Regions from separate parts of the Streptomyces sp. NPDC107538 genome, predicted to be linked through region 1. Evidence: riboswitches for the same ligand, from Rfam matches in the RefSeq annotation. Region 1 holds a riboswitch; each other region holds the start of a gene.
The links. Region 1 has a riboswitch for cyclic di-AMP ahead of ACZ7MG_RS22555 (M23 family metallopeptidase). Riboswitches for the same ligand answer to the same signal wherever they lie in the genome.
Positions count from the first base shown of each region.

Region 2: linked by a shared signal. The riboswitch ahead of ACZ7MG_RS18820 (transglycosylase family protein) and the one ahead of ACZ7MG_RS22555 (M23 family metallopeptidase) in region 1 are both predicted to bind cyclic di-AMP.
Region 3: linked by a shared signal. The riboswitch ahead of ACZ7MG_RS08765 (C40 family peptidase) and the one ahead of ACZ7MG_RS22555 (M23 family metallopeptidase) in region 1 are both predicted to bind cyclic di-AMP.

Region 1 covers NZ_JBVKAY010000006.1:171,530-181,412, forward strand. Annotated here, with positions in the region: partial or broken gene ACZ7MG_RS22525 (sensor histidine kinase) at 1-834, opposite strand, end outside; gene ACZ7MG_RS22530 (MBL fold metallo-hydrolase) at 1,191-2,408, opposite strand; gene ACZ7MG_RS22535 (Glu/Leu/Phe/Val dehydrogenase dimerization domain-containing protein) at 2,623-3,804, shown strand; gene ACZ7MG_RS22540 (TetR/AcrR family transcriptional regulator) at 3,898-4,518, shown strand; gene ACZ7MG_RS22545 (SGNH/GDSL hydrolase family protein) at 4,644-5,429, opposite strand; gene ACZ7MG_RS22550 (DUF6250 domain-containing protein) at 5,572-6,288, opposite strand; gene ACZ7MG_RS22555 (M23 family metallopeptidase) at 6,483-7,496, opposite strand; cyclic di-AMP (ydaO/yuaA leader) riboswitch at 7,501-7,659, opposite strand; gene ACZ7MG_RS22560 (alpha-galactosidase) at 7,962-9,883, opposite strand, start outside.
Region 2 covers NZ_JBVKAY010000005.1:89,558-99,440, reverse strand. Annotated here, with positions in the region: gene ACZ7MG_RS18835 (nucleoside triphosphate pyrophosphohydrolase) at 1-662, shown strand, start outside; gene ACZ7MG_RS18830 (cytochrome P450 family protein) at 752-2,155, shown strand; gene ACZ7MG_RS18825 (LysM peptidoglycan-binding domain-containing protein) at 2,282-3,349, shown strand; cyclic di-AMP (ydaO/yuaA leader) riboswitch at 3,532-3,713, shown strand; gene ACZ7MG_RS18820 (transglycosylase family protein) at 3,718-4,425, shown strand; gene eno (phosphopyruvate hydratase) at 4,786-6,066, shown strand; gene ACZ7MG_RS18810 (FtsB family cell division protein) at 6,189-6,686, shown strand; gene ACZ7MG_RS18805 (DUF501 domain-containing protein) at 6,757-7,308, shown strand; gene ACZ7MG_RS18800 (Ppx/GppA phosphatase family protein) at 7,305-8,246, shown strand; gene ACZ7MG_RS18795 (NAD(P)/FAD-dependent oxidoreductase) at 8,729-9,883, shown strand, end outside.
Region 3 covers NZ_JBVKAY010000002.1:652,028-661,910, forward strand. Annotated here, with positions in the region: gene ACZ7MG_RS08750 (lipase family alpha/beta hydrolase) at 1-557, shown strand, start outside; gene ACZ7MG_RS08755 (M23 family metallopeptidase) at 971-2,560, shown strand; gene pcrA (DNA helicase PcrA) at 2,641-5,157, opposite strand; cyclic di-AMP (ydaO/yuaA leader) riboswitch at 5,399-5,571, shown strand; gene ACZ7MG_RS08765 (C40 family peptidase) at 5,581-6,789, shown strand; gene ACZ7MG_RS08770 (hypothetical protein) at 6,837-7,190, opposite strand; gene ACZ7MG_RS08775 (C40 family peptidase) at 7,642-8,721, shown strand; gene ACZ7MG_RS08780 (LuxR C-terminal-related transcriptional regulator) at 8,812-9,711, opposite strand; gene ACZ7MG_RS08785 (ATP-binding protein) at 9,708-9,883, opposite strand, start outside.

The DNA of each region.
Region 1 (9,883 bases):
CAGCTTGACCCGGGAGTACTGCTCGACCTCGGCGATCGCGGAGCGCAGCACCTCGGTCATGGAGACGGGGTTGCTCCACTGGCGGCGGGAGACGGCGCCGCCGAGCACGGCGAGGTTCTCGGCGTGGCGGCGGATGCGGGTGGCGAGGTGGTCGACGTGGAAGAGGCCCTTGAGGAGATCGGGGTCCTCGATCTCGTTCTCCAGGTCGTCGAGGATGGAGATCTCGCGCTGGACGAGGGACTGCAGCCGCCGCGCCAGGTTCACGAACACTTCGAGCTTCTGTTCGCTGCCGGCCTGGCTGGAGAGCTGGGAGGCCTGGACGACGGCGGTGACGGCGCTGTCGTGGGCGCGGGTCAGGTCGGCGGTGAGCAGTTCGAAGTCGTCGGCGCCCGCGGCGGGTTTGAGGCGGGGCCCGCGCGCGGGCGGCTGGTCACCGCGCCGGAGCGCGTCGACGAGGTCGCGCAGCTCGTCCGCGCTCCTGGTGCTGACCTGCCGCAGGGCGCCCAGGCGTTCGCGGACGGACTTGGCGGTGCGGGTGGCGGCCAGGGCGGCGATCGCGATGCCGGCGAGGGCGACCGCGGCGGCTCCGGCGAGGACCGCCCACAGGGTGAGGCTGGGGCGGGCGCCGCCGGCGCGGACGGTGAAGAGGACGGCGGCGCAGGCGCTGAGGGCGACCGCGGTGGGGGGCAGGACCGCGAGGCGCACCAGTTGTGGCCGTATGTGGATCTCGGGCGGTGACTCGGGCAGTGAGGGGACGGCGCGGGGGGCCGATCGCCCGTGCCGCCCGCCCTCACGGCGGTCTGCGCGGGCGGCCGGTGCGCGAAGGTGAGACATCAGCGTCCTCGTACTGGTCCGTCTGGGCGTGGGGGGGGTGCCGCGTCCGGGCGACTTGGGCATGCGCCCTCGCGTGTCGGTCGCGAGAGTCGAAGAATTCGGCACAGCGTCGTCCGACGGCAACTCACAGTAGTCGCCAACGCGTCATGTGCGATGCGCAGTTGACAAATAGCTCCGCAATGCGTCCCGCTCTGGTATGAGGGCTCGTGCGACAGTCCGATAATTCTTCGGACGCCTGTTCCTGCCGGATTCCCTCTATGCCTGAATTCCGATCAGAGACGGTCAGAAAAGGTCGAGAACATACGTCGAGGGCCGGGGAGCGCATTGCTCCCCGGCCCTCGACGTCAATCGAAAAATCACCCTGTCGGGAGAATTCCCGACTGACTTCCGGCTTCTCCGCCCTCGGCCACCAGGTCCAGCCGCTCCTCCACGGGCGGCCACGCGGCCCAGCCGCCCACCGGCTGCTGGGCGACAGCGCGCCACCACGGGTCGACCGGCGGTGTGCTCTTCGGCTCGAACGGCGCCCCCGGCCGCGGTGCGGCCATGGTGACCCCCGCGCCGTGCGTGGCCCACATCATGCGCTCGCCGGGCTCGGCCCAGGCGTGCATCGCCAGGTTGAACGTCGCCCAGTGGATCGGCATCATCACGCCGCCGGGCTCGCCGCCCTGGAGGTCGAGATGGGTCTGCAAGCCCTCGTCGGGCGTCATGTGGATGTCAGGCCAGAACTCCGAATAGGCGCCGACCTGGATCATGGTGATGTCGAACGGGCCGTGCTCGGCGCCGATGTCCTTGAAGCCGTCGAAGTACCCGGTGTCGCCGCTGTGGTAGATCCGGTGCTCGTCACCGGCGACGACCCAGGAGGCCCACAGCGTGTGCTGGGTGTTGCGCAGGCCCCGGCCGCAGAAGTGCCGGGCGGGGGTCGCGGTCAGGGTGAGGCCGCCGACCTTCGTCGCCTCGTGCCAGTCCAGTTCGCGGATCCGGTCCGCGGAGACGCCCCAGTGCTCCAGATGCGCGCCCACGCCGAGCGGCACGGCGAAGACCGTGTCCGTACCGGCCAGTTCCTTGATCGACGGCATGTCCAGATGGTCGTAGTGGTCGTGCGAGATGACGACGACGTCGACCGGGCCGAGCGCGGCCAGCGGCACCGGCACGGGGTGCAGCCGCTTGGGACCGGCGAAGGCGAACGGGGAGCAGCGCTCGCCCCAGACCGGATCGAAGAGCACCCGGTGCCCGTCGATCTCGGCGAGCACACTGGAATGGCCCATCCATGTGATCCGCAGCCCGCTCGCCGGGGGTCTGGCCAGGTCGGCAAGGGTCGTGGAGTGGACGGGGATCAGGCCCGCCGGGGCCCGCCGCACCCGCTCGTCCTTGCGGAAGTAGCTCTTCGCCATCTCCATCGCGGCACTGCCGGAGGGGCGGATACTGGCCCCCTCGGGATTCACGAAGACCCCGTTCGCGAAATGCGGGGATCTACGGATCCGCTCCAGCCGGGCACCGCTCGGGTCCGCGCCGAACGCGGCCGGCCGCGCGGCGCGCAGCCCCGAGCTGAGAGAACGGGATCCGGAACCGGACACGGCACCTCCAGGTGAATTCGCTCAGGCATCCCATTATGGGCCGCCCCTGTGACAGCGCCGGGCCCGACCCGTCCCCACGCGATGCAATACTGACCAACTATTCAGTAGCCGCCTTTGTTCCCGCCGCCCGCACCCGGATCCACGCCCCACGGTTCCCCCCATCCCCATTCCCGCCGACCGTCGACCGCCCCTCCACGCCGTCCCGAGGAGCCCCATGACCACGCCCCCCTTCCTCTCGCTCACCTGGACCGACCACGTCACGGGCCGGCGGGGCTTCCTCGTGGTGGACCGGCTGGTGCGCGGGGTCGCCAGCGGCGGACTGCGGATGCGCCCGGGCTGCACGCTGGACGAGGTCGCCGGGCTCGCCCGTGGCATGACCATGAAGGAGGCGCTGCACTACGACCCCGAGGGCCGGTACGTCCCGCTCGGCGGCGCCAAGGGCGGGATCGACTGCGACCCCCGGGACCCGGAGGCGTACGGCGTGCTCGTCCGCTATCTGCGCGCGGTGCGCCCGTACATCGAGGCCTTCTGGACCACCGGCGAGGACCTCGGCCTCACCCAGGACCTGATCGACCGCGCGGCGGCGGAGGCGGGGCTCGTGTCGACGATCCAGGCGGTGTACCCCCTGCTCGACGACGAGGAGACGGCCCGGCGCCGCCTCGCGGACGCCTTCGCGGTCCAGGTGGACGGCATCGGTCTGGACGAGCTGGTCGGCGGCTGCGGCGTCGCCGAGTCGGTCCTCACGGCCCTGGACCGGGCCGGTACGCCGTACGCCGGGACGCGGGTCGCCGTGCAGGGCCTGGGCACCATGGGCGGGGCGACCGCGCGTTTCCTCGCCCGGGCCGGCCTCACGGTCGTCGCCGTCGCCGACATCAAGGGCACGATCACCAACCCGGCCGGTCTGGACGTCGAGACTCTGCTCGCCGCCCGTGACCCGCACGGCACGATCGACCGCGGCGTGCTCCGCCCGGCCGACCGTGAGGCCCCGGCCGAGGCCTGGCTGACCACCGAGGCCGAGGTCCTGGTCCCCGCGGCCGTCTCCTACGCCATCGACAGCACCAACCACCACCGGGTCACCGCCCGGCTGATCGTCGAGGCGGCCAACATGCCCGTGCTCCCGGCGGCCGAGGAGTCGCTCACCGCGCGCGGGGTCACCGTCCTGCCGGACGTGGTGGTCAACTCCGGGACGAACGCCTGGTGGTGGTGGACCCTGTTCGGCGACATCGGCCCCACCGCGGAGGAGGCGTTCGCCCACACCCGCCGCTCCATGCGCGCCCTCGTCGACCTGATGCTCACCCGGGCCGCGCACGACGGCACGACGCCCCGGGCCGCCGCCCACGCGATCGCCGCGGACCGCCTCCCGGCGATCACGGACCGTTTCGGCCGCCACCGCTGACCACGTCCGCCACGGCCACCTCCGGTCATCGCCCCGCCCCGAGGTGGCCGGAACGCGGCGGCGACCGTCCGTGGGCCTGGGTAGGGTTGCCGCGTGGGCAGGGTGCGGTTGAGTGTGGCCGAGCGGCGTACGGAGCTGCTCCGGGCCGCCATCGAGCAGATCGAGGCGCGGGGCGTGGCGGCGGTACGGATCGCCGACGTGGCCGCGGTCCTCGGGGTGAGCAACGCCTTGGTGCTCTACCACTTCTCGACCAAGGAGAGGCTGGTGGCCGAGGCCTTCCGGTACGCCGCCGAGGACGATCTCGCCCATCTCCGCAAGCTCCTGGGCCGCCGCACCACGGCGCTGCGCCGGCTGCGGACGGCGGTCCGCTGGTACGCCCCGACCGGCCAGGCCAAGGGGTGGCGCCTGTGGATCGAGGGCTGGGCGGCCTCCCTGCGCGAACCGGCCCTGCGCGAGGTCACCCGCGACCTGGACCGGCAGTGGAAGGCCGCCCTCACCGAGGTCATCGAAGCCGGTGTGGCCGCCGAGGAGTTCCACTGCCCCGACCCCGCGGCCACGGCCCTCCGCCTCACCGCCCTCCTGGACGGCCTGGCCGTCCAGCTGACCGCCTACGACGGAGCCGTCTCCCGAACCCGTGCCCAGCACTGGGCCGACGAGGCCCTGGCCCACGAACTGGGCCTGACCCGCGAGACCTTGACGGCGTCGACACGCTGAACGAAGCCGAGGCCGCGCCCCGTCCGGGGCGCGGGGAACTGCGCGGTCAACCACGACGCACAGAACGCCGCCCACGAAGCAGCCGCCCCACGGCGATCAGGCGCCGACACCGGAGTGAGGCGCCCTCAGGCCACAGACCTGATCCGCATCTTGATGTCGTCCGGCGACAGATGCCCCTTCGCCGACACATGGTCCCCGGACGACTCCCCGCGCAGCCTCCGCCCGATCCACGGAACCAGATACTCCCGCGCCCACTGGATGTTGTCCCGCCGCATCTCCAGCGTCCCGCGCGGCGGCAACGGCGGCCACGGCTGGTCGGGATCCGCCGGAATGTCGACACCCAGCACCTGCCCGGCCCGCAGCGCGACCCGCGTGTGCCCCTCCGGCGACAGATGCAGCCGGTCCAGATCCCAGGCCCGGCGGTCCTGCACGGTCTTGAGCGACCACAGGTCCAGCACGGGACACCCGTACCGGTCGGCGATGGCCCGTACATGCAGGTTGTACGTGGCGATCTTGCCCCGCAGATGCCTCAGCACCGGCACGTCACGGGTGTCGAACCCGGTGGTCACCATGACCGTGCCGACGGCCGAGGTGAGCCGGACCACGGCCCGCTCGAACCGCTCGGCGACCTCGTCGGGATCGGTGCCGGGACGGATGATGTCGTTGCCGCCCGCACAGAAGGAGACGAGGTCCGGCGCGAGTTCCAGGGCCCGGGGCACCTGGTCCTCCACGATCTGGTCGAGGAGCTTCCCCCGCACGGCCAGGTTGGTGTAGTCGAAGTCGCCCTCGGGCACCCGGTCCGCGAGAAGCACCGCGAACCGGTCGGCCCAGCCGACGAACCGCCCATCGGGCCCGGGGTCGCCGACGCCCTCGGAGAAGCTGTCCCCCAGCGCCACGTACGACCCGATCATCGCTCTGCTGTCATTCGAATCGTCTGCCACATCGGCCCATGATTCACCTTCCGATGTGACCTACGCGACCGTAATAAGGGCTTGACGGTCGGTGAGATAGACCACGCGTCAAGTGTTGGTCAAGCCGGAATACACCAGGCCATCAGTGTCGCCCGCCCGTCCTCCACACCCGGAAGTCCTCGATCCGGAAGTGGCTCCACGTGGTCCGGAACCCGAAGTGCCCACCCGTGTACGGCGCCGGGTCGACGTAGTCGAACACGAGCCGCCCGTTGTTCCACCACCGCACCGTCGACCCGTCGGAGACGATCCGCACGCGGTTCGGCTCGTTCGCGACGAGCAACGGCTCGGTGTAGTCGTAGATCAACGGCCGCACACCCGCCTCACCCACATACCGGCGCAACCGCGTCGTCGTATTGGTGTTGGCCCCGTATCCGACGTAATACGTCTTCAGATAGTCGTACTCGGCGAGTGCGCCGCCGCGCGGAGTGGCGAAGAGATCACCGGGCGAGCGCACATCGACGGCGTTCCAGAAGTTGTTGAGGTCGGAGACCCGGTCGTTGGCCCCGCCCGCCGAGACGGGTGTGGCCGTGTACTCGACGGCGTACGGCCCCTCCAGCCTCCGCCTGAACCAGACCGTGGCCCCGGCCGGCACATCGACCTCCAGCACACCGCGCGCGGCCGTGACGGCGCCGCCCCGCTCCAACTCCACGGCCCACTGCCCGAGCCCGTGCCGGAAGTCGTCGGCGGCGATCAGCCGGCCGCGCCGCCGGGGCGTGTGCGCGGACGCGGTGCCCGCCGGGGCGAGCGCCGCGAGAGCGGCACCGGCCGCGAGGACTCCGAAAGCTCTACGGGTGGTCATGACGCTCCTTCGCACGGGCAGAAAGCGCTTACAAGGATCACTCTTCCCGTGTCGGGCGGCACTGTCGAGACCCCTCTCGGCCGTGCCACGGGACCGCAACACGACGACAAGGACCACGGCGGTCGGAAAACGCCGAAAGCCGGCCCCCGATTACGGGAACCGGCCTGCGGCGTGTACGGCGGACGGAGATGCCGTCAGACGCTGACGCCCTTCGAGCGGAGGTAGGCCAGCGGGTCGATGTCCGAGCCGTAGTTCGGGCTGGTCCGGATCTCGAAGTGGAGGTGCGGCCCGGTGACGTTGCCGGTGGCGCCGGAGAGGCCGATCTGCTGGCCGCCGGTCACGGACTGGCCCGCGGAGACCGAGAGCGAGGACAGGTGGGCGTACTGGGCGTAGTAGCCGTCGGCGAGCTTGATGACGACCTGGTTGCCGTACGCGCCGCCCCAGCCGGCGGAGACGACGGTGCCCGCGCCGACGGCCTTGAGGCTGGTCCCGGTCGGGGCCACGAAGTCGACGCCCGTGTGGTAGCCGCTGGACCACATGCTGCCGGCGGTCTTGTACGCGGTGCCGACGGTGGCGCCCTGGATCGGCACGCTGAAGCCGGCGCCGCTGGACGACGAGGACTGGTTGCTCGACGTGGAGGTCGACGCCTGGGTGTCCTTCGACTCCTGCTTCGCCGAGCCGGAGGACGTGGACGACTTCGAGGACTCGGAGGACTCGGCGGCCTTCGAGGACTGCGACAGCTGCGGCTTCGACGACTGCGACGAACCGCCCGAGGCGGCCTGGCCGCCGATGCTGAGCTTGAGTCCCGGGTGGATGAGCGACGGGTCGGAGCCGATCGCGGTGCGGTTGTCCGAGTACAGCTGCTTCCAGCCGCCCTCGACGTCCTGCTCGTCCGCGATCTTCGCGAGGTAGTCGCCGACCTTGACCGAGTAGGTCTTGGTCGCCGCCTTCTTGGTGGTGCTCTTCTCCGCCTGCGCGGCCTTCTCGGCCTGCTCGATCCGCGCGCCCGCCTCAGCCGCGGCCTTCTCGGCGGTGAGGGTGGCCGTCTTCTCGGACACCCCGGACACGGCGGCAGCCGGGGTCGCGGCGTGGGCGCCGGCGGCTCCGATCAGGGGCAGCGCGAGCGCCGCGCCACCGGTCCCGGCGGCGGCGATCGAGCGGGTGAAACGCTGGGACTTCGGACGGCGGTGCTTACCCTTCGCGGGCATGGCGAATTCCTCTCCGGCGCCTGCGAGGTGAGCTGTCGGGTGCGGACTGGAGATGTCCGGCCGTGCTTGCGCACGGCTTTACCCCTAGCCGTTCCGGGAACCGGAACAGGCGGTGATTCCTGTGGGTCCCCCGCTCCTGCCGTGGATCGGGTCGGTACGCGGCTCCGGTCGGCGGCAGGATTGGGCGTCCGTCCGGATTGACGCCGAACGTAAGCGACTTGTGCCCACAGAGACAACCATTGGGACTTCCTGTGCGTCTTCCTCCCTGATCCTTACATCAATCCACGATCACGCTCCGTAAAAGACCGGTCTTGGACATTTATCAACCGCCCTGGAAAAGCCCACGAATTACGTGCACATGACGACAGCGGAACGTCACGAATATGACGCTGCTCACGCCCCTACGGACCAGTAGGCTTTATTCCAGGGCTTGTTGGAATTACGGCTGCATTTCGGACAGTTCACTCAAGTGCGACGCAGGCGGATAACTGCCGCATCAAAGTCACCACGCAGCCCCGTCCGCACCCCGTGATGCAACAGCACCGCCCCTCGGTACACTTCGCCCGTTTCGCGGCATTCATACCTGCCTTCCGGGTCGAGTCCGCGCAGCCGGAGCGGGCCGAGCGGCTCGCCGTAGTGCTGGGCCTGGAGCCAGGCGAGGACCACGACCTCGTCCCCGTGGACGTACTGCACGGCGCTCAGCCCGCCCGCCGGGGGCCGCAGCCGGTAGAGATCACCACGCTGCACGACCGGCCGGATCTCCTTGTACAGCTCGACCCAGCCGCGCGCCTCGGCCAGCTCCTCCTCGGTCCACTCGGTGAGGTCACCGCCGACGCCGAGCACCCCGGCCATGGCGCTGACGAACCGGAACCGCAGCGAGCTGACCCGGCCGTTGAGCTGGTTGTTCGGGCTGTCGGTGACCCAGGCGGCCATGGCCCGGGCCGGGTGGATCTGGCTGAAGCCGTGCTGGATGGCGAGCCGGTCCAGCGGGTCGGTGTTGTCGGAGGTCCACACCTGGTCCGTCCGCGCCATCACCCCGAGGTCGATCCGGCCGCCGCCGCCCGAGCACGACTCGAAGGCCACCCCCGGGTGCGCGGCCCGCAGCCGGTCCAGCAGGGCGTAGAAGGCACGCACATGCTCGACCCACAGCTTCTGCGGATACGGCTCACCGGGCCAGCCGGCATCGGTGAAGCAGCGGTTGAAGTCCCACTTCACATAGTCGATCGGCGCGCTGGAGAGCAGTGCGTCCAGCCGCTCCCAGAGGTATTCCTGGACGTCCTCGCGGGCGAGATTGAGAACGAGCTGATTGCGCAGCTCCGTCCGCTTTCGTCCCGGTTGGAACTGTGCCCATTCGGGGTGCGCCCGGTACAGCTCGCTGTCCGGATTGACCATTTCCGGCTCGACCCAGATACCGAACTGCATCCCGAGGGCGTGCACATAGTCGGCGAGCGGCTTGAGCCCCTTGGGGAAGCGGTCCGGATTGGGCGCCCAGTCGCCGAGCCCGGCGCGGTCGCTCGTACGGTTCCCGAACCAGCCGTCGTCCACCACGAACAGCTCGACCCCGATGGCCGCCGCCGCCCGCGCCAGCGTCCCCTGCTGGTCCTCGGAGATGTCGAACTCGGTGGCCTCCCAGGAGTTGAAGAGCACCGGCCGGTCCTGGTCCGCGTCCGGGATGACGTACGTCCGCTGGTAGGCGTGCCAGGCGCGGCTGGCCCCGCCGAAGCCGCCGTCGCTCCACAGGCCGGCGAAGACGGGCGTGGTGAACGTCTCCCCCGTGTCCAGCCGCAGCAGTCCGGACTCGTCGTATCCGGCGCCGCCGGTGATCTGCACGCGCGCGTCCGGGAGTTGGGCGACCGCGATCCGCCAGGACCCCGACCAGCCCAGGGCGCAGCCGTACACCTCGCCGCGCTCCTCGGTGGCGTCGGTGTCCAGGGCGACCCAGGGCAGGTGCTGGTGCCCGGTGTGGCCGCGCCGGCTGCCGATGACCTTCTCGCCGTAGGTCAGGTCGCCGCGCACGAGCCGGGACTCCGCCGCCCACCGCCCGTGCAGCTGGGAGAGGCGCCAGGACTCCTCCGAGAGCGGCGGCAGCGTCCAGGTCGCCGAGTCGGCCCGCAGCAGCTCCACCGCCGGCCCTTCGTTGGCGAGGGTCACCCAGCGCTCGACCACGTCGTCGCGCATCCGGTAGTGCAGGGTGATCCCGAGTCCGTCGTCGCCGAACCGCAGCCGCAGCTCGTCGCCCTCGGCCTCGTGCCCCTGGAAGGTCCACTCGGTGCCGCGCCGCTCGTCCGTGCGCACGGAGAGCGCGGGACGGGTGAAGCGGGGGCCGCCCTCGACGGGGTACTCCTCGTGACCGTCGACCGGGGCCTCGAACGGCCAGTACGGCAACT
Region 2 (9,883 bases), on a different contig from region 1:
TGCCGTCCCTGGAGCTGCTCCCCGCCTCCTACGACCTCCCCGGCGCCCGCCTCCTCGACCTCGTCCAGGTCATGGACCGCATCCGCGCCGAATGCCCCTGGTCCTCCCAGCAGACACACAAGGGCCTCACCAAGTACGGCATCGAGGAGGCGTACGAACTCGTCGAGGCCATCGAGGAGGGCGACCGCGACGAGCTCCGCGAGGAACTGGGCGACGTCCTCCTCCAGGTCGTCTTCCACGCCCGCATCGCCGAGGACGACCCCGACGCCCCCTTCTCCGTCGACGACGTCGCCGCCGGCATCGTCACCAAGCTCATCCACCGCCACCCCCACGTCTTCGGCGACGCCACGGCCACGACCCCGGAGGAGGTCAAGGCCCACTGGCTCCGCACGAAGGCCATAGAGAAACGCCGCGAGTCCGTGACCGACGGCATCCCCCTCGGCCAGCCCGGCCTCGCCCTCGCCGCCAAACTCTCCTCCCGCGTCCGCACCGCCGGCCTCACCGTCCCGCTGCCCCCCGCCGACGACATCGGCCACAGACTCCTCGCCCTCGCCGCCCAGGCCGAATCCGAAGGCACCGACCCGGAAGCCGCCCTACGCGCGGCGGCCCGCACCTACCGCGACGCGATCCGGACCGCGGAAGGGCTCGGCACCACCGAGTAACACCTGCACGACGAGGTCGAGGGGGAAGCAGCAGAGGGAGGAGCAGCAGACGGAGGGAGGGGCACCGAAAGGCCGGATACCGTCGACTAGTGACCAACCTGCCCGCACCTCCTCCCACCGGCACCCCCGAAGGCACCCCCACCGGCGATCCCGGCGGCACCCCCACGGGAGCCGCCGCCCCCGCGCTCTTCACCTGGGAGTTCGCCACCGATCCGTATCCGGCGTACGCCTGGCTCCGGGAGCACGCGCCCGTGCATCGGACGCGGCTGCCCAGTGGCGTGGAGGCCTGGCTGGTGACGCGGTACGGCGATGCCAAGCAGGCGCTGGCCGACGGGCGGTTGTCCAAGAACCCGGCGCATCACGACGAGCCCGCGCACGCCAAGGGCAAGACCGGTATCCCCGGTGAGCGCAAGGCCGAGTTGATGACGCATCTGCTGAACATCGATCCGCCGGACCACACCCGGCTGCGCCGTCTCGTCTCCAAGGCGTTCACCCCCCGCCGGGTCGCCGAGTTCGCCTCCCGGGTCCAGGAGTTGACCGATCAGCTCATCGACCGGTTCGAGGAGAAGGGCGAGGCCGATCTCATCCACGAGTTCGCCTTCCCCCTGCCCATCTACGCGATCTGCGACATGCTCGGCGTCCCCCGGGAGGACCAGGACGACTTCCGGGACTGGGCGGGGATGATGATCCGGCACGGCGGTGGGCCCCGGGGCGGCGTCGCCCGGTCGGTCAAGAAGATGCGCGGCTATCTCGCCGACCTGATCCACCGCAAGCGCGAGAGTCTCACCGAGCACCCCGCCCCCGGCGAGGACCTCATCTCCGCACTCATCCGCGCCTCCGACCACGGCGAACACCTCACCGAGAACGAGGCCGCGGCGATGGCGTTCATCCTGCTGTTCGCCGGGTTCGAGACCACCGTCAACCTCATCGGCAACGGCACCTACGCCCTCCTCACCCACCCCGAGCAGCGCGCCCGCCTCCAGGCCTCGCTGGCCGCCCAGGAGACCGAGCTGCTCGAAACCGGCGTAGAGGAACTCCTCCGCTACGACGGCCCCGTCGAACTCGCCACCTGGCGCTTCGCGACCCAGCCCCTCACCATCGGCGGCCAGGACATCGCCCCCGGCGACCCCGTCCTCGTCGTCCTCGCCGCGGCCGACCGCGACCCGGCCCGCTTCGACGACCCCGACACCCTCGACCTCTCCCGCCGTGACAACCAGCACCTCGGTTACGGCCACGGCATCCACTACTGCCTCGGCGCCCCCCTCGCCCGCCTCGAAGGTCAGACCGCGCTGGCGACACTCCTCACCCGTCTCCCCGACCTGCGACTCGCGGTGGATTCGGCCGATCTGCGATGGCGAGGAGGGCTCATCATGCGGGGATTGCGCACGCTTCCGGTCGAATTCACCCCGCGGCAGCGGCCCCTGGGAGCCCGTGAGCGACCCGTAGCACTACCCCATTCCGCGGCAGAAGATGACGCTCCCTCAAGTCTGTGATCTTCACGTGATCTGCGCTGCATTAACTTGTGACAACTGATCGACTGCGGCTACGTTCACACGTCAGTGCGAAGGGGGCACCACACCCTTCGCACGGGTCACTGCTGTCGTGTGAAAGGCAACCGCATGCTCTCCGGGAACGGTCGTCACCGTCGCCCCCGTCAGGCTCCGGCCCTGCTCGTCGCGGCCGGAGTGACCGGATCGGCCATCGCCATCCCCCTCCTCGGCGCCACCGGCGCGAGCGCGGCCAGCGGAACCACCTGGGACCAGGTCGCGGAGTGCGAGAGCGGCGGCTCATGGAGCGCGGACACCGGGAACGGACGCTACGGCGGCCTCCAGTTGACCCAGGCCAACTGGGAGAAGTACGGCGGTCTCGACTACGCGACGACCGCCGACCAGGCCAGCCGCTCCCAGCAGATCGCGGTCGCCGAGAAGGCGCTCGCCGACCAGGGCGTCGGCGTCTGGGCCACCTGCGGACTGCTCCACAATCTCGGCGGCGACTCCGGTTCCGCCGACGTGGACACGGGCGTGACCGACGGCTCGACGAAGGCGGACGGTTCGTCCGACGGGTCCGACACCGCAGGTACCTCCGGTACTTCCGATTCGTCCCCCTCGGCCGACGAAAGCGGCAAGACCGGCGAGACCGACAAGACCGGCAAGGCCGACGGAACCGACTCGGCCAAGTCCACCGATGCGGACGCGTCGGCCGATTCGGCCGATTCGACCGACTCCAGCGCGAACGCCGAGGGCGCCGAGGGCTCTGACGGTTCCATCAAGGTCGAAACCGGAACGAACTCGGGCAAGTCGTCACAGAACGACAGCTCTTCGACCGCCGACGACAGTGACGGCGGCACCGGCCGCCACCGTGGCGCCAGCGCCGACGAGAGCTCCGAAGCCGGCACAGAGACCGGCACCGGCACCGGCACGGACGCGGCCGGCGACGACTCCCGCTCCGCCGACTCCAAGTCCTCCGGCCGCCACGCCTCCCGCGGCGCCGACGCGGCGCGCGAGGCCGTCGACGGCGCGTACACCGTCCAGGCGGGCGACAGTCTGACGGGCATCGTGAACTCGCTCGGCCTGGACGGCGGGTGGCGCGGGCTGTACGCGGAGAACGAGGACACGGTCGGAACTGACCCGGACCTTATCCTTCCCGGTCAGACCCTCGAAGTCGGTGCCGAAACGGGCGAAAAGTAGCGACAGTTCAGGTCATGGTTCGCACCTGAATGCCCGTTTTGATCTATGTGGGAGATGAATCACAGACCCCGTGATCGTCTTTGAAATTCGGGCAATCACCTGTTTACGGTCGTGACCGCTCGCCACAGCGGGCCCCTGCGGTCGTACGCCGAATCCTGCCAACGGCCGTGAGGGAACAGTCGTCGCGTCAAGCGCCGTAGGCAGGAGCGGGGGACCCAAGGTAAGTGCCGGGCCCAGCGGTTCACGCTGGACCGGCTCGGGGTGAAGCCGCGTGATGCGAGCCGAAAGGCGAGCGTCCCGCGGCCGGGCAACTCAACCGGCCCGAACCCGACAGCTCACCTCGCAGGCGTCGGTGAGGGGATCTCTCCATGCTGTTCTCCAGCAAGGGCAAGCACCGTCGCCCGTCCAAGGCCGCTCGCGCCATCGCCGTCGCCGGTGTCACCGGCGCCGCCGCCATCGCCGCCCCGCTGATGGCCGCCGGCAGCGCCTCCGCCGCCACCGCCTCCGAGTGGGACACCGTCGCCCAGTGCGAGTCCGGCGGCAACTGGTCCATCAACACCGGCAACGGCTACTACGGCGGCCTGCAGTTCTCCGCCTCCACCTGGGCCGCCTACGGCGGTACGCAGTACGCCTCCACCGCCGACCAGGCGAGCAAGGCCCAGCAGATCGCGGTCGCCGAGAAGGTCCTCGCGGGCCAGGGCAAGGGTGCCTGGCCGGTCTGCGGCACCGGCCTGTCCAGCGCCTCGTACGACGGCGCCGCCGCCTCCAGCGGCAACTCGAACTCCGGCTCCTCCACGCAGCAGAACACGCAGAAGAGCACCCAGGAGAGCACTCAGAAGAGCACCGAGGACACCCGCGCCTCCCGCTCCTCCGAGCGCGCCACCGTCGAGACCCCGACCGGCAAGAAGGTCAAGAAGGGCGACGGCGAGTACAAGGTCGTCAAGGGCGACACCCTCAGCGCCATCGCCGAGAAGGAGAACGTCAAGGGTGGCTGGGAGAAGCTCTTCGAGCTGAACAAGGACATCATCGACGACGCCGACTTCATCTTCCCGGGCCAGCAGCTCCACCTGAGCTGACCCGTCGCAGCCCGGTGGGACGGGTCAGGCTGGGCCGAAAAATCCGGCCGCTCCCCAGCTGAACCACAGCCCGCTCACATCCGTGTCCTCCATAGTGAAGACCTCGTGAGGGCCGTCCCCCCGTCCCCACGGGCTCCCCGCCTCGGTGCGCATTCCCCCGTACGCACCGGGGCGGGGCTTTTCTTTGTTCTGTTCACTTTCTCGCCCACCCCCCCTTTGTTCCGGACTGAAACAATGGGTACCGTCTGTCTGTCCACGGGACGGTCGGTCGGCTGCCGACGGCCCGGGGGCGGTTAGGCTCTAGTCGCAAGGCCCGCGGGCCCCGCACTTTCAGCGTCACATTCCATGAAGGAGATGCTCGTGCCGTCCATCGACGTCGTCGTAGCCCGGGAAATCCTCGACTCGCGAGGCAACCCCACCGTCGAGGTCGAGGTCGGCCTCGACGACGGCAGCACGGGTCGTGCCGCCGTTCCGTCCGGCGCCTCCACCGGTGCCTTCGAGGCCATCGAGCTGCGTGACGGTGACCCGAACCGCTACCTCGGCAAGGGCGTCGAGAAGGCCGTCCTCGCGGTCATCGAGCAGATCGGCCCGGAGCTCGTCGGCTACGACGCCACCGAGCAGCGCCTGATCGACCAGGCGATGTTCGACCTGGACGCCACCGACAACAAGGGCTCCCTCGGCGCCAACGCCATCCTCGGCGTCTCCCTCGCCGTCGCCCACGCCGCCTCCGAGGCCAGCGACCTCCCGCTCTTCCGCTACCTGGGCGGCCCGAACGCGCACCTGCTGCCCGTTCCGATGATGAACATCCTGAACGGCGGCTCGCACGCCGACTCCAACGTGGACATCCAGGAGTTCATGATCGCCCCGATCGGCGCGGAGTCCTTCTCCGAGGCCCTGCGCTGGGGCGCCGAGGTCTACCACACCCTCAAGAAGGTGCTGAAGACCAAGGGCCTGTCCACGGGCCTCGGCGACGAGGGCGGCTTCGCCCCGAACCTGGAGTCCAACCGCGCCGCCCTCGACCTCATCATCGAGGCCATCAAGGAGGCCGGTTACACCCCCGGCGAGCAGATCGCCCTCGCCCTCGACGTCGCCGCCTCCGAGTTCTACAAGGACGGCGTCTACACCTTCGAGGGCAAGGAGCGCTCCGCCGCCGAGATGACGGAGTACTACGCCGACCTCGTCGCGGCCTACCCGCTCGTCTCCATCGAGGACCCGCTGTTCGAGGACGACTGGGCCGGCTGGAACACCATCACCGAGAAGCTCGGCGACAAGGTCCAGATCGTCGGCGACGACCTCTTCGTCACCAACCCCGAGCGTCTCGCCCGCGGCATCGAGGAGGGCTCGGCCAACGCCCTGCTCGTCAAGGTCAACCAGATCGGCTCGCTGACCGAGACCCTGGACGCCGTCGAGATGGCCCAGCGCAACGGCTTCAAGTGCATGATGTCCCACCGCTCCGGCGAGACCGAGGACGTCACCATCGCCGACCTCGCCGTCGCCGTGAACTGCGGTCAGATCAAGACCGGCGCCCCGGCCCGCTCGGACCGCGTCGCCAAGTACAACCAACTGCTGCGCATCGAGGAGATCCTCGACGACGCCGCGGTCTACGCCGGCCGCAGCGCCTTCCCCCGCTTCAAGGGCTGACTCCCGGCGGTCGGCAAGTAGGAAGCGTCGTACGTACGTCCCCGTACTCGGTCCCGTACCGTGTGCGGGGACGTACGCACATGCGCGCAGGAGACAGGCAGAGGCGGAAGGGGAAGCGGGACATGGCCGTGAAGGACCGGGACCGGGACCGTTTCTCCACCGCGACCCGGCTGAAGGTGCTCGGTGAGCAGACGGCCGCCCGGGTCTACCGCTCCCAGGCCAAGCGCCAGGTCCGCCGCTCCCGGCTGACCGGCCGGGCCGCGCTGCTCGCCCTCGTCCTCTGCTCGATGATCGTGGCGCTCGCCTATCCCATAAGGCAGTACGTCTCCCAGCGCGCCGAGATCGCCGACGTACGGCGGGAGCGCCAGGAGGCGCGCGAGCGCGTCGAGGAGTTGCGCGACCTCAAGGCGCGCTGGCAGGACGACGCGTACGCCGAGCAGCGCATCCGGGAGCGGCTGCACTATGTGATGCCGGGCGAGACCGGCTACACCATGATCGACCCGGACGCGGCGAAGCAGTCCCGTACGACGCAGGGGGCGGCCGACCGTCCCTGGTACACCAATGTCTGGGACGGGGTCGACAAGGCCGACGCCGCCGACAGCCGAACGGTCACCCCGTGACCGTCAGGCCGTGACCGTCACCCCGTGACCGTGAACCGATCAGCCACACCGAGGACTTGAGTAGCAGGTTATGCAGACCCCTCCGCCGCCCACCGAGCGCACCGAGCCGACCGACGCCGATGTCGAGGCCTTCCAGCAGCAGTTGGGCCGCCCGCCGCGCGGGCTGCGCGCGATCGCGCACCGCTGCCCCTGCGGACAGCCGGACGTCGTCGAGACGGCGCCGCGCCTGCCGGACGGGACGCCCTTCCCCACGACGTACTACCTGACGTGCCCGCGCGCCGCCTCCGCGATCGGCACGCTGGAGGCGAACGGCGTGATGAAGGAGATGACGGAACGCCTGGCGACGGACCCCGAACTGGCCGCCGCCTACCGGGCCGCGCACGAGGACTACATCGCCCGCCGCGACGAGATCGAGGTCCTGGAGGGCTTTCCCAGCGCGGGCGGCATGCCGGACCGGGTGAAGTGCCTGCACGTCCTCGTCGGCCACTCGCTGGCCGCCGGCCCCGGCGTCAACCCGCTGGGCGACGAGGCGATCGCGATGCTGCCGGAGTGGTGGGCCAAGGGCCCGTGCGTGGTGCCGGCGTCGGCGCCCGAGAAGACCGGGCAGGAGGACGCCCGGTGACCCGGGTCGCCGCCGTCGACTGCGGTACGAACTCCATCCGGCTCCTCGTCGCCGACGCGGACCCGGCCACCGGTGAACTCGTCGAGCTGGACCGGCGGATGACCATCGTCCGGCTCGGCCAGGGCGTCGACCGTACGGGCAGACTGGCCCCCGAGGCGCTGCAGCGGACCTTCGCGGCCTGCCGGGAGTACGCGGCCGTCATCAAGGAACTGGGCGCCGAGCGGGTCCGCTTCGTCGCCACCTCCGCCTCCCGCGACGCCGAGAACCGGGACGAGTTCGTGCGTGGGGTGTTCGACATCCTCGGCGTCGAGCCCGAGGTGATCTCCGGTGACCAGGAGGCCGAGTTCTCCTTCACCGGCGCCACCAAGGAGCTGACCGGGCGCACCGACCTGACCCGGCCGTATCTGGTCGTGGACATCGGCGGCGGCTCCACCGAGTTCGTCGTCGGCGACGACCACGTGCGCGCCGCCCGTTCCGTGGACATCGGCTGCGTCCGGCTGACCGAGCGGCACCTCGTCCGGGACGGCGTGGTCGTCGACCCGCCCGCGCCGGAGCAGATCGCGGCGATCCGCGCCGACATCGAGGCCGCGCTCGACCTCGCCGAGCGGAGCGTGCCGCTGCGCGAGGCGCACACCCTGGTCGGGCTCGCCGGATCGGTCACCACCCTGTCCTCGATCGCCCAGGGCCTGCCCGCGTACGACTCGGTGGCCATCCACCACTCCCGGATCTCCCACGACAAGGTCCGCGAGATCACCGAGTGGCTGCTGCGCTCCACCCACGCCGAGCGGGAGGCGGTCCCGTCGATGCACCCGGGCCGGGTGGACGTGATCGCCGCCGGGGCCCTCGTGCTCCTCTCGATCATGGAGCGGATCGGGGCGGCGGAGGTCGTGGTGAGCGAACACGACATTCTGGACGGCATCGCCTGGTCCATGGCGTAGCTCGCGGGTGGCTGCCGGGGGTCCTCCCGGCGGCCCGCGGGCGCTTGTGAGCAAGTGTTAACTACTCGTCGGTAGCCTCGCTTGAGCTGTTCGGATAACGTATGAGCGCGTCCGAGGGGCGCTCCGGCACCTCTCGCCGACCCCGCGTCGAGAAACTTCGTGAAGTTCTTCACAAGAGAATCGCCCCTGTTGAGCGATGTTTTGAGGCTCCGCAGAGCGTTCCGGGGCTCCGGGAAGTCAACAGGGCGTCCCCGAAGGGTTTTCGCGGGGGTCTCGTCCGTGTGAAACCGGAGGGTGGTCCAGGGCCCTCAAGAGGCCGGAACGGCAGTTCACGCGGCCTTGACAACGGTCAAACCCCCCGGCTGGTTCCCTGGTGAGGTGTGGGTCCGGTCAAAGGGGTCGCGCAGTGTAGCAGAGGGTGTGAAGAAGCTTGTGAAGGGGCGCACGAGCGACCCCCGTATGGCGGGTACATACTCGATGGCATGAGCACCACGGAGCGTCCCAGGATCCTCGTAGTAGGCGGTGGGTACGTAGGCCTGTACGCAGCTCGGCGCATCCTCAAGAAGATGCGCTACGGAGAGGCGACCGTCACGGTCGTCGACCCCCGGTCGTACATGACCTACCAGCCCTTCCTCCCCGAAGCCGCCGCCGGCAGCATCTCCCCCCGGCATGTCGTCGTCCCGCTGCGACGCGTGCTGCCGAAGGCGGAGGTTCTCACCGGTCGGGTCACCACCATCGACCAGGACCGCAAGGTCGCCACGATCGCCCCGCTGGTCGGCGAGGCGTACGAGCTGCCCTTCGACTACCTGGTGATCGCGCTCGGCGCGGTCTCCCGCACCTTCCCGATCCCCGGCCTCGCCGAACAGGGCATCGGTATGAAGGGCATCGAGGAGGCCATCGGCCTGCGCAACCACGTCCTTGAGCAGCTCGACAAGGCCGACTCCACGACCGACGAGGACGTCCGCCGCAAGGCGTTGACCTTCGTCTTCGTGGGCGGTGGCTTCGCCGGCGCCGAGACGATCGGCGAGGTCGAGGACATGGCGCGCGACGCCGCGAAGTACTACAAGAACGTGTCCCGTGAGGACATGCGCTTCGTGCTCGTCGACGCCGCCGACAAGATCCTCCCCGAGGTCGGCCCGAAGCTCGGCAGCTACGGCAAGGAGCACCTGGAGGGCCGTGGGGTCGAGGTCTACCTCAACACCTCCATGGACTCCTGCGTCGACGGCCACGTCGTGCTGAAGAACGGCCTGGAGGTCGACTCCAACACGATCGTCTGGACCGCCGGCGTCAAGCCGAACCCGGTCCTCTCGCGCTACGGCCTTCCGCTCGGCCCCCGCGGTCACGTGGACGCCTCGCCGACCCTCCAGGTCACCGGCACCGACTACATCTGGGCCGCCGGCGACAACGCGCAGGTCCCGGACGTCGCCGCCCGCAAGGCCGGCGTCGAGAACGCCTGGTGCCCGCCGAACGCGCAGCACGCGCTGCGTCAGGCGAAGGTCCTCGGCGACAACGTGGTCTCCGGTATGCGGGGCTTCCCGCAGAAGGAGTACGCGCACTCCAACAAGGGTGCGGTGGCGGGCCTCGGCCTCCACAAGGGCGTCGCGATGATCGTCATGGGCAAGATGAAGATCAAGCTC
Region 3 (9,883 bases), on a different contig from region 1:
GCCGGCACCTGGAGTCGCTCAACTACTCACCCCTGACCTGCGACATCCGCGCCGCCGCCGAGCTGCTCGGCCGGCACATCGAGGACATCTGCGAGCGGACGGGCCAGGAGCGGGTGGACGTCGTCGGGCACAGCCTCGGCGGGCTGATAGCCCGGTACTACGTGCAGCGGCTCGGCGGTGACCTCCGCGTCCGCACCCTTGTCACCCTGGGCACCCCGCACGGCGGCACCCGGGCCGTGCCGCTGGCGGACGCGCACCCGATCGTCCGCCAGATGCGGCCGGGTTCGGACGTGCTGGAGGAGCTGCGGGAGCCGGCGCCGGGCTGTCGTACCCACTTCGTGGCGTTCTGGAGCGACCTCGACCATGTGATGGCGCCGCTGGAGACGGCCTGCGTCGACCACCCGGACCTGATGGCACAGAACATCCGGGTCACCGGGATCGGCCACCTCGCCCTGCCCGTGCACCCGGCCGTCGCCGCCGGAATCCGGGAGGCCCTCGACACCTCGCGGACAGGCACCCGCGCCACCGCCCGCCCCGGCGGCCTGACCGTGGCCTGACCGGGCCTCACCGGGGCCGGCCCCCGACAAGCGCAGTGACGTGACGTGCGACACAGGGCGGCGAAACACGGACATACGGCGCCAAACATGACGCACGCCCACGCGCCCCCGCCACGCACCCGACGCGCGACGCCCTCCCGACGACATCAACGCGCCCCCGCCCGACGCACCGCCACCCGGCGAAACGTCTCGCCCCCGGCGGCACGGGCGTCTCACGCCCCTCACACAGCCATCCGCTTTCGAACAGCTCTCGAACGCAAGGCCAAGGTCGTGCCCACAGACCGCCGAAAGACGCTCGAATGCCCGTTTCCTGCGCGCGTGAAACCCGTTGAAGATTGTCGCGCCCGCATACCGCCGGGTACAGTCACCGCACTGCTCTGCCAGCCCCTGTCGTCGAGGCGAAAGAGAAGTTGGTGAACGATCGTCACCCGTCGGGGACCGCAACACCCCCGGCTCCGGCTTCCGAAGCCGACCCGGCGCACTACGCGTCGTACGGCCACCAGGAAGCCACGTACGGCGACTTCACCACGTACGGCGACTACTCCGCCACCGGTTTCGACTCCGGCAACGGCGCCCAGGCGACCGTCACCGGGACCTTCGCGACCGACCCGCTCTTCGGTGACCTGCCCGGCAACGACTCCGGCACCGGCACCGGCACCTATGACGCCTCCCAGTGGTCGACGGGCAGCCATCAGACGCCGAACTACGACTCGTACGCCGCGCAGCACCAGGCCGCGTACGACACGGGCGGCTACGACACGACGTCCTGGTCGGCCGGTTACGAGCACCTCTCCCAGGTCCCGACGCAGTCGACGGGGCCGGACGCGAGCGGACAGTGGGACGCGAGCGGCTGGCTGCAGGCCGAACAGTCCGACGAGTCGGGCCAGTTGGGTTCGTCCGACCAGACCCAGCAGTGGATCGGCACCCAGCACTTCGACACGGGCGCGTTCGACGCCACGCAGTGGAACAGCGACGGCACCCCGGCGGCTGACGAGCACGGCGGCGACGCGCACGAGCACCCGCAGACCGTCATGGTGGACCTGTCGGGCGTGGACCTGTCGGCCGAGGCCGCGGACTTCCACCAGCAGGCGACCGCCACCTTCGAGCAGATCGCCCCGTACGACCAGGACGAACACCTCCCCGCGGACGGCGAGTTCGAGAACGGCGACGCGGACCGCGGCGCCGTTCTCCTCGACGGCGAGGAGGAGGTCACCCCGGCCACCGCCGGCGGCGCGAGCCCCGGCCGGGCGGCCACCCGCGCGGCATCGCGGTCCCGCCGGAAGGCTCCGGCCAAACGTTCCGCCCTGCTGACCGTGGCCGTTCCCTCGGCCTGTGTCATGGGGGTCGCGGGCATCGCGGCGGCCTCGGTCGGCGCCACCTCGGACGACACGGAGACGACGGCGTCCGTCAAGTCGGACGCCACCGCCGTGAAGCCGTCCATGGCCAACAACCAGCTCGACACCCAGCTGGAGAGCCTCTCCGCCGAGGCCGACGACTTCGCGGACCGGGCCAGCCGGACGCAGGAGCGCATCGACCTCAAGGCCCAGCAGGAGCTGGAGCAGAAGAAGGCGGCCGCCGAGGCGGCCCGCAAGGAGCGCCTGCGGCCGAAGTTCGCCCTGCCGGTCGCCCGCCACGGACTCAGCGCGTACTACGGACAGTCCGGCGTCAACTGGATGTCCCTGCACACCGGCATAGACTTCCCGGTCACTTACGGCACCCCGGTGATGGCCGCGACCGACGGCACCGTACGCACCCAGTGGAACAGCGCCTACGGCAACATGGTCATCGTGACCGCCAAGGACGGCACCGAGACCTGGTACTGCCACCTCTCCACGTACAAGGTCGCCTCCGGTACGACCGTCAAGGCCGGCGACACCATCGCCTACTCGGGCAACTCGGGCAACTCGACCGGCCCGCACCTGCACTTCGAGGTCCACCCGGCGGGCGGCTCCGCGATCGACCCCCTGCCGTGGCTGCGCAGCCACGGGCTGGACCCGACGTAACCGCGACGGACACAAAACCAAAGACCGGGCCCCTGCTCAGCAGGGGCCCGAGTCATGTCACCTCACCGGCGGACCGTCGGCTACAGCTTCTCCACCGGCGCGTACCGCAGCAGCAACCGCTTCGGCTTGGCGTCGCCGAAGTCGATCGTCGCCTCCGCGTTGGCGCCCGCGCCCCCGACCCCGACGACCGTGCCGAGGCCGAACTGGTCATGGGTGACGCGGTCGCCCACCGCGAGCGAGACCACCGGCTTCTCGTCACCGCGGCGGGTCGCGAAGCCGGACGCGCCGGAGGCCGAGGAACGGGAGCGGGACGAGGACAGCGAGGACACGATCCCGGCGGCCGGGCCCGAGGACACCGGCGCGGAGGCACCGGTGCGCTTCCACTCCAGATGGGTGGCCGGGATCTCCTCCAGGAACCGGGAGGGCGGGTTGTACGAGGGCTGGCCCCAGGCGCTGCGCAGCGACGACCGGGTGAGGTAGAGCCGTTCACGGGCACGGGTGATGCCCACGTACGCGAGACGGCGCTCCTCCTCCAGCTCCTTGGTCTGGCCGAGGGCGCGCATGTGCGGGAAGACGCCGTCCTCCATGCCGGTGAGGAAGACCACCGGGAACTCCAGGCCCTTGGCGGTGTGGAGGGTCATGAGCGTGATGACGCCCGAGCCGTCCTCCTCTTCGTCCGGGATCTGGTCGGAGTCGGCGACCAGCGCCACCCGCTCCAGGAAGGCGGCGAGGCCGGCGGGTGCCGCGGCCGGCGCGTCGCCCTCGGTCTCGCCTTCCGCGGCCCCGGCCTCCTGCTCGAACTCCAGGGCGACGGCGGCGAGTTCCTGGAGGTTCTCGATCCGGGTCTCGTCCTGGGGGTCGGTGGAGGCCTGCAACTCGGCGAGATAGCCGGTGCGTTCGAGGACCGCCTCCAGGACGGTCGCCGGTCCGGCCCCGGACTCGACGACGGTCCGCAGGTCCTCCATCAGCGTGTTGAACCGCTTGACCGCGTTCGTCGACCGGGCCGCCATGCCGTACGCCTCGTCGACGCGCTTCAGGGCCTGCGGGAAGCTGATCTTCTCGCGCTGCGAGAGGGCGTCGATCATCGCCTCGGCGCGGTCGCCGATACCGCGCTTGGGCACATTGAGGATACGGCGCAGCGGGACGGAGTCCTCCGGGTTGGCGAGAACGCGCAGATAGGCGAGGACGTCCCGGACCTCCTTGCGCTCGTAGAAGCGGACACCGCCGACGACCTTGTAGGGCAGGCCGACGCGGATGAACACCTCTTCGAAGACTCGGGACTGGGCGTTCGTCCGATAGAAGACCGCGACATCTCCGGCCTTCGCGTCGCCCGCGTCCGTCAGCCGGTCTATCTCGTCGGCCACGAACTGGGCCTCGTCGTGCTCGGTGTCGGCGACATAGCCGGTGATCCGCGCGCCCGCGCCCGCGTTGGTCCACAGGTTCTTCGGGCGGCGGGACTCGTTGCGCTCGATGACCGCGTTGGCCGCGGAGAGGATCGTCTGCGTGGAGCGGTAGTTCTGCTCCAGCAGGATCGTCGTCGCGTCCGGGTAGTCCTCCTCGAACTGGAGGATGTTGCGGATCGTCGCGCCGCGGAAGGCGTAGATCGACTGGTCGGCGTCACCCACGACACAGAGTTCGGCGGGCGGTACGTCCCACTCGTTGGGCGGTACGTCGACGGGGTGCTCGGAGGTGCCGACCAGCTCTCTGACCAGGGCGTACTGGGCGTGGTTGGTGTCCTGGTACTCGTCGACCAGGACATGCCGGAAGCGGCGGCGGTAGTGCTCGGCGACGTCCGGGAAGGCGCGCAGCAGATTGACCGTCGTCATGATCAGGTCGTCGAAGTCCAGCGCGTTCGCCTCGCGGAGGCGCGACTGGTACATCGCATAGGCCTGGGCGAGGGTCTTCTCGAAGCCGTCGGCGGCCTGCGCGGCGAAGTCCTCCTCGTCGATCAGCTCGTTCTTCAGGTTCGAGATCTTGGCGCTGAAGGACTTGGGCGGGAAGCGCTTGGGGTCGAGGTCCAGATCACGGCAGACGAGCGCCATCAGCCGCTTGCTGTCGGCGGCGTCGTAGATCGAGAAGGAGGAGGTGAAGCCGAGCTTCTTGCTCTCCCGCCGCAGGATCCGTACGCAGGCGCTGTGGAAGGTCATGACCCACATGGCGTGGGCGCGCGGTCCGACGAGCTGCTCGACGCGCTCCTTCATCTCGCCGGCGGCCTTGTTGGTGAAGGTGATCGCGAGGATCTGGCCGGGATGGACCCGCCGCTCGCCGAGCAGATGGGCGATGCGGTGGGTGAGCACCCGGGTCTTGCCGGAGCCGGCGCCGGCCACGATGAGCAGGGGCGAGCCCGCGTGGACCACGGCCGCGCGCTGGTTGTCGTTCAGCCCGTCCAGGAGCGCCGCCGCGTCGATCGCGGGGCGGGGGGCGCCGTCGCGGTAGTACGCGTCCCGGTCCGGGGGCGCGTCGAACTTCCCGCCGAACAGATCGTCCGGAAGCGGCTCCGGTACGTGATCGTCCTCGGGCGGCGGCGGGGGCTCCTCCGCGTGGCCGCGGGGGGCCTGGAGGTCCGCCAGGAAGCTGTCGTCAAAGAGGCTGCTCATCGCTCTCCGAGTCTAGGCGCCCCCACTGACAGCGAGAGGCCGCCCCGGGAAGTCCACATCCGCCACGCACCGCGACCGCCGTACGACGGTGAGCGATCGAGCCTACCGCCTGTCGCGCCGAAGAGGCTAAGGTCACGAAAACGTATCGGGCATATCGAACATCAACCTTCACACGGGCCACACGAGTTGGCTAGCTTCTTCCCTAGGACCGTACGACCCAACCGGCGAACGTCGCCGGGCCGCACGGCCTCCGCCGAGTCCGGTACGCCTTACGTGGGCGCCGGAGCCGGGGACCCACCGACCTCCGGGGTGAATCGGCCCGACCGCCGCACGCGGCAAGGGTCGTAGGGCAAACCTTCCGAAGCTTGCGCCCGAACCCGACAGCTAACTCGGTAGGCGGACAACGGAAGGAGACGCCGAACCATGGCGCCGCACCGCAAGCCGCGTCCGGCCGGCCGGACGCGCGCGGGCATCCGCACCCCCGCCCTCGCCACCGCCGCACTCACCTCCGTGGCCCTGCTCTCGCAGACGGCCGCGGCCTCGCCCTCGACCGACGACAAGCCGAGCCTGGAGGAAGTCGAGAAGAAGGTCGACGACCTCTACCGCAAGGCCGGATCGGCGACCGAGAACTACAACGCGGCCAAGGAGCGGACGACCAAGCAGAAGAAGCAGGTCGAGACCCTCCTCGAAACCGTCGCCAAGCGCCAGGAGAAGCTCAACGAGACGCGGGAGGAGCTGGGTTCGTTCGCCGCGGCCCAGTACCGCGACGGCGCGGCCGCCCCCGACCAGGCCTCACTGCTCCTGGCGGACGACCCGCAGGCCTACTTCGACCAGAACCAGCTGATGGACCGGTTGACGGACCGTCAGCAGGAAGCCGTCGACGCATACGTCACCGAGCAGGCCGAGGCGACGGAGCAGCGCCAGGAGGCGAGCGACAGCCTCGAACAGCTCACCGAGTCGCAGAAGACCCTCAAGGCCCGCAAGGCCACGGTCCAGGCGAAGCTGGCCGAGGCCCGCGAACTGCTCTCCACCCTCACCGCCGAGGAGAAGGCCCGGCTCGCCGCGATCGAACAGCGCGAGCAGGAGGAGGCCGACCGCAAGGCCGAGGAACTCGCGCGGCAGCAGGCGGCGGCACAGACGGCCCAGGGGACCCAGGGCGCCCAGGGAACCCAGGGAACCCAGGGGACGGTCCAGGAGAAGCCCTCCACCGGCACGGAGGCGTCGACCGGCACCACCACCGAGACCGCCGCCACCGCCGAGGACTCCACGTACGCCTCGAAGGCCGCCAAGGCCCTCGCCTTCGCCCGCGCGCAGATCGGCAAGCCGTACGTCTGGGGCGCCACCGGCCCCGGCTCCTACGACTGTTCCGGCCTCACCCAGGCCGCCTGGAAGGCCGCCGGCGTCGACCTCCCCCGCACCACCTACGACCAGGTCGACAGCGGCACCACCGTCTCCCTGGCGAACGCCAGGCCCGGCGACCTGATCTTCTTCTACGACAACATCGGCCACGTCGGCCTCTACATCGGCAACGGCATGATGATCCACGCCCCGAAGCCGGGCACGTACGTCCGCGAGGAGTCGGTCTTCTACGACGGCGAGTCGTCGATCCACAGCGTGGTGCGACCGGCGTAGCGGCGGGGCCGCGGATGGTCGGCGCGGGGCTGGGCTGGGCGGGTCCGTCAGGTCCAGAGCACCGCGATGAAGATGTTCGCGACGGTCAGGGCGCCCACGAGTCCGAACAGCGGCTTCTCCACCGTCTCGTCGTCCCGCTTCACGTAGACCAGTCCGAGGATCACGATCAGCAGGGCGAGTTTGACGCCGATCTTGATGTTGTTCACGGGCTGGTCGTCGGCCTGGTTGAGGCCGACGAGGAGGGCGCCGGTGACCAGCATGGTGAGGGCGCCGTGGAGCATGGCCGGGACGAAGCGGGCGGTGCCCTGCCCCATGGCCTTCATCTGGGTGAGGAAACCGCCCAGGAGCGAGGCGATGCCGATGATGTGGAGGGCGACGAGGATGTGGATGAGGACGTCCATGCGCGGAGCCTAATGAGAGGCCCACGCCCCGCCGGGCACCGGGGCGGCCGAGACGCTCTGTCGATCTTGCATATATGCGCCGCATAGCACCGCCACACCCCCGCTTGGTCCGAAATCACCGCATCGGTCATCGCACAGCGTGAAGTCGGCGGCGCCAGGACGGGATCACGGTCACATACGGTCACCTCACGGTCGGTGCACGCCACTTCCGTACAACGCGTTACCGGACCCTCACAGTCAGGTTTAGCGTCCTCCCTCAGGTGACCGGCTCCCCACCGCCGCCCGGGCCAGGGGCGGCAGTCGGCCACCCCCGCCGAGAAGGTCCGGCGGCGTCCCGCTCCCCCTGTGCGGGCCGCCGCCGGACGTGTCACCGCTCCCCCCAGGCGGTCCGTACGGGCAGACGATGTCCGTACCGCGGACGGCGGTCGTACGGAGAGGACACGCACCCCACGTGGCAGCGCACCGCAAGCCCAGACAGCGCTCACTCGGCGGCCACACGGTCCGCACGGCCGCGACGTTCGCCCTCGCGGGCGCGGCGACCGCGACCGGTTTCGACGGCACCGGGCACGCCGATCCACAGCTCACGCCCGACCAGGTCAAGGCGAAGGTGGACAAGCTCTACCAAGAGGCCGAGGTCGCCACCGAGAAGTACAACGGCGCGAAGGAGAAGGCCGACAAGGCCCAGGAGAACCTCGAAGAGCTGCGCGACCAGGCCGCCCGCCGCACCGACCGGCTCAACTCGTCCCGCGACGAACTCGGCTCGGTCGCGGCCGCGCAGTACCGCGGCGGGGGCATGGACCCCTCCTGGCAGCTCGCGCTCTCCGCCGACCCGGACCGGTACCTGGACGGCGCCGCCCTCGCCGAGCGCGTCGGCAGCCGGCACTCGGCCGACGTGGCGAGCGTACGGAAGCAGCTCCTGGAGATCGAACGGCTGCGCGGCGCCGCCCGCGTCGAACTCGGCACGCTCAAGACCCGGCAGACGGAGCTGAAGCGGCACAAGAAGACCGTCACCTCCAAACTGACCGACGCCCGTCAGCTGCTCGACCGGCTCACCACCGAGGACCGCGCACGGCTCGACGCCCCGGGCGGCACCCCCGGGCACGCCTCGCGCTCCTCAGCCTCGGCCCGCCGCGACCTCACCGGCCCGGTCTCCCCCGTCTCCGCCTCCACCGAGGCCCCCAACTCCCGCGCCGCCGCGGCCGTCTCCTACGCCTACTCCAAGCTCGGCAGCCCCTACGTCTGGGGCGCCACCGGCCCCAACGCCTTCGACTGCTCCGGCCTCACCCTGGCGGCCTACCGCGCCGCCGGTGTCTCCCTCCCCCGCACCACCTACTCCCAGATCGACGCCGGCCGCCGCGTCGCCCGCTCCGAACTCCGCCCCGGCGACCTCGTCTTCTTCTACTCCGGCATCAGCCACGTGGGCATCTACGTCGGCAACGGCCAGATGATCCACGCCCCGAACCCTTCGGCCCCGGTACGCGTGGCCCCTCTCGACGAGATGCCCTACGCGGGGGCGACGCGGGTGGCCTGAAGCGGACGGCCTGAGCGCGGGCGGCACGGGCCGGGCGGGGGTGCGCACCGACGGGCGGGCGGGGGCGGCGCCCGACCGGCCGCCCTGCCCTCAGACCAGGCGCCGTGCCGTCGCCCATCTCGTCAGCTCATGCCGGTTGGAGAGCTGCAACTTCCGCAGTACGGCCGAGACATGGGACTCCACCGTCTTCACCGAGATGTAGAGCTGCTTGGCGATCTCCTTGTACGCATAGCCGCGGGCGATGAGACGCAGCACCTCGCGCTCGCGCTGGGTGAGCCGGTCGAGATCCTCGTCGACGGGCGGGGCGTCGGTGGAGGCGAAGGCGTCCAGGACGAAGCCGGCCAGGCGCGGGGAGAAGACCGCGTCGCCCTCCTGAACGCGGAAGATGGAGTTCACCAGGTCCGAGCCGGTGATCGTCTTGGTGACATAGCCGCGCGCACCGCCCCGGATCACACCGATCACATCCTCCGCCGCATCCGACACGGACAGGGCGAGGAACCGCACGGGCTGCTCGGCGTCCGCCATCAACGCCGAGCAGCGGCGCAGCACTTCGACCCCACCGCCGCCGGGCAGATGCACATCGAGGAGCACCACCTCGGGCCGCGTACTCGTGATCACCGAGACCGCCTGGTCCACGTCGGGCGCCTCCCCGACGACCTCCACCCCCGTGTGGTCCGTCTGCCCGATCTCGGCCTGGACTCCCGTGCGGAACATCCGGTGATCGTCCACGAGCACGACCCGGACATGCCGCCCGGGCCCGGAGACCCCGACCCCAGCACCGGCACCGGCACCGGGCTGAGCAGCTCCGGCCTCGGCCTCAGTCCCAGCTCCGGCTGCGGCCGTGGCGGGCGGCCCGGCCGTGGCGGATGCGTCGGGCCCGCCCTCGGCCGCACGCGTGCCCCGCGCGGCCGGACCTCCCTGGCCCCCGTCCGGGCCCGTGCCCGAACCGCCCTGTGCGGCAGTGTCGTTCGCCCCGTTCGCGTCACTCATGACGTCGTCTCCGCCCTCTCCATCTCCAGCTCGACCTCCGTGCCGCCGTCCGGTACGGCGCGGAGCCGTGCCGTACCCCCGTTGCGCTCCATACGGCCGATGATCGATTCTCTGACGCCCATGCGGTCGGCGGGTATCGCGTCGAGGTCGAAGCCGGGGCCGCGGTCCCGGA